Regions from separate parts of the Streptomyces sp. NPDC097640 genome, predicted to be linked through region 2. Evidence: riboswitches for the same ligand, from Rfam matches in the RefSeq annotation. Region 2 holds a riboswitch; each other region holds the start of a gene.
What was found. Region 2 has a riboswitch for cobalamin ahead of ABTY62_RS45980 (cobalamin biosynthesis protein). Riboswitches for the same ligand answer to the same signal wherever they lie in the genome.
Positions count from the first base shown of each region.

Region 1: another riboswitch for cobalamin. It lies ahead of ABTY62_RS39830 (CbtB domain-containing protein); the one in region 2 lies ahead of ABTY62_RS45980 (cobalamin biosynthesis protein).
Region 3: another riboswitch for cobalamin. It lies ahead of ABTY62_RS22850 (SCO2321 family membrane protein); the one in region 2 lies ahead of ABTY62_RS45980 (cobalamin biosynthesis protein).

Region 1 is NZ_JBEOSB010000035.1:56,726-58,978, forward strand. It holds gene ABTY62_RS39820 (sortase domain-containing protein) at 1-27, shown strand, start outside; gene ABTY62_RS39825 (CbtA family protein) at 72-863, opposite strand; gene ABTY62_RS39830 (CbtB domain-containing protein) at 879-1,097, opposite strand; cobalamin riboswitch at 1,135-1,271, opposite strand; gene ABTY62_RS39835 (glycoside hydrolase family 6 protein) at 1,477-2,253, shown strand, end outside.
Region 2 is NZ_JBEOSB010000052.1:8,652-10,904, forward strand. It holds gene ABTY62_RS45975 (cobyric acid synthase) at 1-352, opposite strand, end outside; gene ABTY62_RS45980 (cobalamin biosynthesis protein) at 349-1,437, opposite strand; cobalamin riboswitch at 1,562-1,761, opposite strand; gene ABTY62_RS45985 (hypothetical protein) at 1,920-2,174, opposite strand; gene ABTY62_RS45990 (inorganic phosphate transporter) at 2,187-2,253, opposite strand, start outside.
Region 3 is NZ_JBEOSB010000014.1:86,041-88,293, reverse strand. It holds gene ABTY62_RS22850 (SCO2321 family membrane protein) at 1-1,093, opposite strand, end outside; cobalamin riboswitch at 1,256-1,381, opposite strand; gene ABTY62_RS22845 (DUF5984 family protein) at 1,507-2,253, shown strand, end outside.

The sequences.
Region 1 (2,253 bases), on a different contig from region 2:
TCGGCGTATCTGACGGGGAGCCGGTAGGCGGGAGCCGGTGGGCGGGGAAGCCCGCCCACCGGGCCCGAGGGTTACGCCGCGGTCGGGACCGGGTCCGGCCGGTGCGTCGTCGTGCCGCGCTCGCGCAGGGCGCGGAGGCCGAGGGCGCCGAACGTGGCGCCGAGGACCGCCCACATCACCGCGTGCGAGGCGAACGAGAGCATCCGGAAGTCCCAGAGGAGCGTGGACTCGACGGGGACCGGGTCGGGGTTGTCGGGGAGGGCGAACAGGGCGAGGAGCACCGCGACGACGGTCGCGGCGACCGCCGTCTGGGCCACGGCGGGACCACGGCCCGCCGCCGTCAGCCGGACGTGCACCAGCCGGGCGAGCACCATGCCGAGCACGCCGATCGCCACCGCGGCGATCCACATTGCCTGGCGGTCGCCGACCGTGCCCGCGTCGCCGACGCCCGGCGGGTTGGCCGGGTAGCGCAGGCCTGGCAGGAGCGAGAGGCCGGCGAAGCCCGCCGCGGCGAGGGTGAGCGCGCGGGGCCAGGGGCGTGCGGAGGCGTCGGATCCGCGGTGGACGAGCGCGTGCGCGACCGCGAAGAAGACGCCGAGCGCCAGCCCGACGACCACGGCGGTGACGACGAGGCCGAAGTGCTGGGTGCCGCGGGAGAACAGCTCCTCGTGGTGGGTGACCGCCGCGGCCGCGGCGGCGTGCGAGTGCTCGCCCTCCTGGCGTTTCTCCTCCAGCCGGATGGCACGGTCCATCAGGGGCTCGGCCAGCAGCAGGGAGAACAGCCCGGTGGCGAGGCCCGCGAGGGCGCCCGCCGCCAGGCCCCGCCGGAGCAGGGGGAGTACGGGAACGTGACCGTCTGCCATGGGGTGCCGGACCCCTCAGTGGCAGGGGGCACCGAAGAGGTGCCGGCCGTCGTGCGAGAACTCGTGCAGATAGTCGCCCGTCGCCGAGATCAGCGAGCCGTTGTCGATGAAGACCGCGTACAGGGCGATGAGAGCGAGGATGACCGCGCCGGCCGCGATCAGCCAGTCGCGGGTGCGGGCGGTGGCGGCCGAGACGGCCGCGGGGTCGGTGTGCCGTGCCGTGTGCAGGGACATCCGCTGTTGCCTCCTAGTGGGGTTTCCACGCCCCTCAGCAGGAAGGAGAACGACGGCCAGTTCCTGACTCCCGGGAAGTGCGGCGCCGTTCGCGCGCGCCGACTCCTGGTCACAGTGGCGGGACCGTCCCGGATTCGCACCGGGTTCCTGTACGCCGTCGTCTCGTTGTGTTGACTTGTCGCATCGGAGAGTCCCAGGCGGACGGGTACCTGTCAACCGGGCCCGGAGGGGCCGCTTCGCGCCGTACGGGCGAATTCACGCAAAGGGCTGTGGATAACCCCGTGAGGGCCGGTGTGGTGTGTAAGCATGGTTTCGACCGGTCTTGTCCTACCGGGGGCCTGAGGGGTGTCCCCCGGAGCGTGCACCCAAGGGGGAGTGGATGTACGGGAGTTACACCGGCCGTCGGCGAGGGGCTGTCCGTGCCGGGGCGGCGGTGGGGGCGCTGCTGTCGCTCGTGACGCTCTCCGGCTGCTTCGGCTCGTCGGGTTCCGGGCGTTCCGATCGCGAGGAGGAGGCGATCGCGGCGGCGAGGCCCGCACAGCGGCCCAGGAATGTCGTGCCGTATTGGGTGAACCCGGACGGCGCCGCGGCCCGGCAGGTCGCCGCGTACCGCAGGAAGGGGGAGACCGTCGAGGCGAAGCTGATACAGAAGATCGCCGCGCAGCCGGTCGCGGAGTGGCTGGGGGTGGACGACCCGGAGGGCCAGGCGCGGGGGTTCACCGAGGCCGCCGTGTCGGAGGAGCGTGACGCGCTGCTGGTCTTCTACAACATCCCGCACCGCGACTGCGGCCAGTACTCGAAGGGCGGCGCCGCCGACGGCAACGCGTATCGCGCCTGGCTGGACAAGGCGGTCAGGGGCATCGGTGACCGGGCCGCCACGGTCGTCCTGGAGCCGGACGCACTGCCCCACGCGGTGGACGGCTGCACGCCCAGGCGGTTCCTCGAGGAGCGTTACGACCTGCTGACCGGGGCCGTGGACAAGCTCAAGGGGCTGCCCCGCACCAAGGTCTATCTGGACGCGGGGAATCCGCACTGGATCAAGGATCCGCGCCGGATGGCCGAGCCGCTGCGGCGCGCCGGGCTGAAGAAGGCCGACGGCTTCGCGCTCAACATCGCCAACTATCAGACCACCGCGGACAACAAGGCGTACGGCAGG
Region 2 (2,253 bases):
CGTGGTACCCGCGCGCGCTCAGCTCGCCCACCGGCTTGCCCAGCAGCACCACCTGGCTGCTGCGGTCGCTGCCCGGCTTGAGGAGCACCGGGTTCATCAGCGCGCTCGGTTCGACGCGCGCGGCCGCGGCCTGCATGGCCTGGGCGCGGCCGATTTCGGCGCCGTCGCGGGTCACGAAGGAGTTGAGCGACATGTTCTGCGCTTTGAACGGCGCGACGCTGACGCCCTTACGGCTGAGCCATCGGCAGATCCCGGCCGTGACGACGCTCTTGCCCGCGTCCGACGTGGTGCCCGCGACGAGCAGGCCGCCGCCCTGTGCCCCGGTCGCGCCCCCGCCGGGTATGCCGCTCATACGCTGTCCCTCCCCGCGGCCGCAGGCCGCGCCGTCCTGCCAGGTCCCGTTCCGGGTCCGTCCGTCCGCAAGGACCGTGCCCAGCGGGCGAGCGCGCCATGTGGGGCACGGGACGGCCCCAGCGCCGCCCCCACTGCCAGCCGGGCCCCGACGGACACGCCGAGCGCCAGGGCGCCGACGCGCTGCGACAGCCGAACCGCGCGCTCGATGTCGGCGGCCTCCACCGCCCGCCCGCCGGGGTTGAGCACCGGCCGGTGCTCAACGCGGCCGCCGTACGCGAGAGTGCCGCCCAGCCGTACGCCGAGCGCGCCCGCGAACGCGGCCTCCACCGGGCCCGCGTTGGGGCTCGGATGGCGGTGGCCGTCGCGCAGCCAGGCGCGCCGCGCGCCGCGCGGGTCGGGCCCGGCCAGGGTGGCCAGCGTCGCGGTGAGCCGCGCGCCGGGCCAGCCGGCGAGGTCGTCCAGCCGGGCCGCGGCCCAGCCGAACCGCCGGTAGCGCGGCGACTTGTGGCCGACCATCGCGTCCAGGGTGTTGACGGCTCGGAAGCCGACCAGGCCCGGCACCCCGCCGACGGCCCCCCACACCAGCGCGCCCACGACGGCGTCCGAGGTGTTCTCGGCGACCGACTCGACGACCGCGCGCGCGATCTGCCGCTCGTCCAGCGCCTGGGGGTCCCGGCCGCACAGGTGCGGCAGCCGCCGCCGGGCGGCGTCCAGGTCCCCGGTGGCCAGCGCGCCGCCGACGGCGCGCGCCTCCCGGCCCAGCGTGGTCCCGCCGAGCACGGCCCAGGTGGCGGCGGCGGTCAGTACGGTGTGCGCGGCGCGGGAGGGGCCACCCGAGGAGTCGCTGCCCAAGGCCCGTACGGCGTGCACCGAAAGCGCGGCCCCCGCGGCCGCGCCGCCCGCGCACAGCGCGGCGTACAGGGCCCCGGATCCGCGGTGGTCGCGCCACAGCAGCCGCTCGACGGCCAGGGCGGCGCGCCCGAACGCGGCCACGGGGTGGCCGCGGCGCGGATCGCCCGTGGCGAGGTCGCCGAGGAAGCCGAGGGCGGCGCCGCACGCGTACGAGGCGTGATCGGCACCCATCGTCAGTCCGCCGTCGTGCCTCGGCGCGTCGGGGCGTGGAGTTCGGGCCGCGGGCGGGTCGGCGTCGGCGGCATGGCGGTGCCGGGCATGGCGGTATGTCCTCACTCAGGGTCCGCGCCCTGGTTCGACGTGACCGGCGGTGAGAGTCTCCTGGCTCCCGGATCCGCGCTTCTCCCGGTCTTCCAGCCTCCGTACGGAGGCCGTGACTTGTGCGGGCTATGGGAGAGCGCTCCCCGGTGACAGTGGCGGGACCGCGCCGGATTCTCACCGGCTTCCTCTCCTGCCGCCGTTTGGCTCGGGAAGTCCACCATGGGCCGCGAATGGCCGTCAACTCGCGAATGCCCCGGGATGCGCGAGTGTGCCGAGGCCCACACGCGCCGCACACGCCACGGCCGCCGGGCGGGTCCGCGCTGGTCGGCGCGGCCCGGCCCGGCGGCCGCGGCTACTGCTGGAACACGGCCGAGCCGTGCGGGTTCAGGCCGTCAGGCCACGATCAGATTGATGCCGTACGCCACCGTCGCCGCGCACAGCGCGAAGCAGGCGTACGCGGCGGCGCGCGCGGGGCCGACGCCGACGCCGGCACCCGCCGGGGCCGCGGCGGTGTCCTGGCCCGCCTCGGCCTGCTGGGGCTTGCGGGAGGCGCCGAGGATGCCGAGGGTGAAGACGCCCACGAAGCCGACGGTCACCACGAGGCTGACGCCGAAGACCTGGCCGAGAGCCGCCCAGTCGATGCTCATCGCGTTACTTCCTTAGCTGGTGCTGCCGGTGGCGGCGGAGGCGCCGGCCGGGGTGGCGGAGGGGGAGGAGGCGTGCGCG
Region 3 (2,253 bases), on a different contig from region 2:
GATCCGCCCCGGCCGCGTGCGCCGCGAGGACCAGCTTGGCCAGCGCCCCCGGGTCGCCCTTCGCCCACGCCAGCGCGCCGTTCTTCTCGTTCTGGAGCCACTGGAGGGGCTTGGCCGCGGTCGCGCTGTGCTCCCCGGCGGCCAGGGCGACTATCGCGTCCGCCGTGCCGCCGAAGTCGGGCTGGTCCTCGGCACCGGGCATCGCGGACAGCAAGTGGCTGCCGTGCCCGGCCATGGTGTCCGCCAGATACGCGGCGGCGGCCCGCGCGGCCTCGGTCACCCGGGCCGGCTTGGCGCTCCCGCTCTTGTCGCTCTTGTCGTCCTTGCCGCCCGAGCCGCAGTCCAAGGGCTCCGGGGCCTTGCCGGCGTCCTTGCCCGCGGGCTCGAAGACCCAGCCCTTGCCCTCGGTGGCCAGCGCGGCGGCCGTCGTCGCCAGGTCGTTCGCGACCGGCTTGCCCTTGTCCGCCGTATACGCGAACGCCCCGCGCTGCCCCTCCTTGGCGTCACACCCCAGCTGGAGGCCGAGCAGCACGTCGTACGGCGTCCGGCCGTCCTTGGCCGACTTCACCTGCTTCGGGTCCTGGCCCGCGGCGGCGAAGGCGCCGACGGCGGCGGAGGTGGAGTTGGCGTCGCTCGGGCTGCCCGGGCTCATGCCCCAGCCGCCGTCGTCGTTCTGGTTCTTCTTCAGCCAGCCGACGCCCTTCTCGACCGCGGCGCTGCGCCCACCGACCGCGGCCAGCGCCTGTACCGCCGCCGCTGTCGCGTCGGTGAACTCGCCCTTCTTCGGGTCGCACGCGGCGGAGGCGTCGGCCCGGTACGCGGCGAAGCCGCCGTCCTCGCACTGCTGGCCGGCCAGCCAGTCGATGGCCGATCTCGCCGGGGTCACCCCGACCGCGTCCTGCGCCAGCAGCGCGAGCGACTGCCGCCACACCCCGTCGAACTTCGGGTCCTTGGCGCCGTACAGCCCCTTGGGCAGCGCCGCCGAGCCGGACGGCTTGGGGGAGGGCTTGGCGTCGGCGAACGCGGCGGGGGCGGCGGCCGTGCACAGGGCGGCCAGGGCGGCCAGAGCCGTGGCGCTGCGGCGTACGTTCATGGCGACGGTGCCTCTCGGTCGGGGGTCTCGGCGGTGGCTGGGCAGCGGTACGCGGCCGCGCACGGCCAACCACCCCGCACGCCGAGGGACGTGCGAACGCGATGACACCGGGCTCAGCTCCGCATACCTCGACGGTGCCGCCGCCGGGCGGGCCGGCGGCGGGAGCCTGCGGTGCGCCCGACCAGGTGTCCCGGCTCGTACGCCCTGCGGCACACAGCCCGTACTCACGGTTGCGGGTCAGCGCCGGAATCTCACCGGCTTCCCCCGATCGGACGCGGATGAAGTTTTCACGCATACCTTATCCGGCGCCCACGGGGGCCGGACCACGGCGGTCGGGCCCTTGGGGGTGGGCTGGGGAGCGGGCGAGGGGGCGGGCGAGGGAGCGGGCGACGGGGCGGGCGCATACTCCTCCCATGGATCTGGACATCCGGTTCCGCTTCGGGCTGACGCCGTTGGCCGAGGTGCGGCCGTGGGGGCGGGGCGACCGCCCGGTGCTGCACTGGTTCGGGCTGACCGACGGCTGGTACGTGATCGACCTCGGCGAGCACGAGCTGCTGCGCTACTCCGAGCGCACGGTGCGGCGGCTGCGGGGCGGCGAGGGCGGCGGAGGCGCCGGCCCGGCGCATCCGTATGCGGACTACTACGTGGTCCGGCTCTGGGAGGACCTGCTCGCGCTGCTGCCGGCTGCGCTTGAGCCGGTACCTGAGGACCTGGCCGACTTCGTGGCCCGCGACTCCTCCGGCTGGCACTGGGAGGACACCCCGGAGGCCGAGGCCGCTGCGCAGTGGCACGGCGGCCGCACCCTGAACACGGGGTATCTGCGCGTCGCGCCCGACATCCGCTGCTGGCGGACCGTCGCCGGGGCAGACGACGTCATGCATGTCAGCTGGACGCATCAGCCGGATCCCGAGGACGAGATCGACTTCGCCGCGCCGGCCACGGGCCGGGTGACCCTGCCGACCAGCGCCTTTGTGGCCGCCGTCGGCGAGCTCGACCGTGCGCTGCTGGAGGCGATGGAACGGCGGATCGGCGAGCTGGCGGCTGCGGGGCCGCCGCCGGGCGTCGAGCTGGACCTGGAGCAGCTGCGCCGTGAGCACCGGGACCGCGCGGGGTGGCTGGCGCGGGCGCGGGAGTACGAGTACGCCACCGACTGGGCCGCC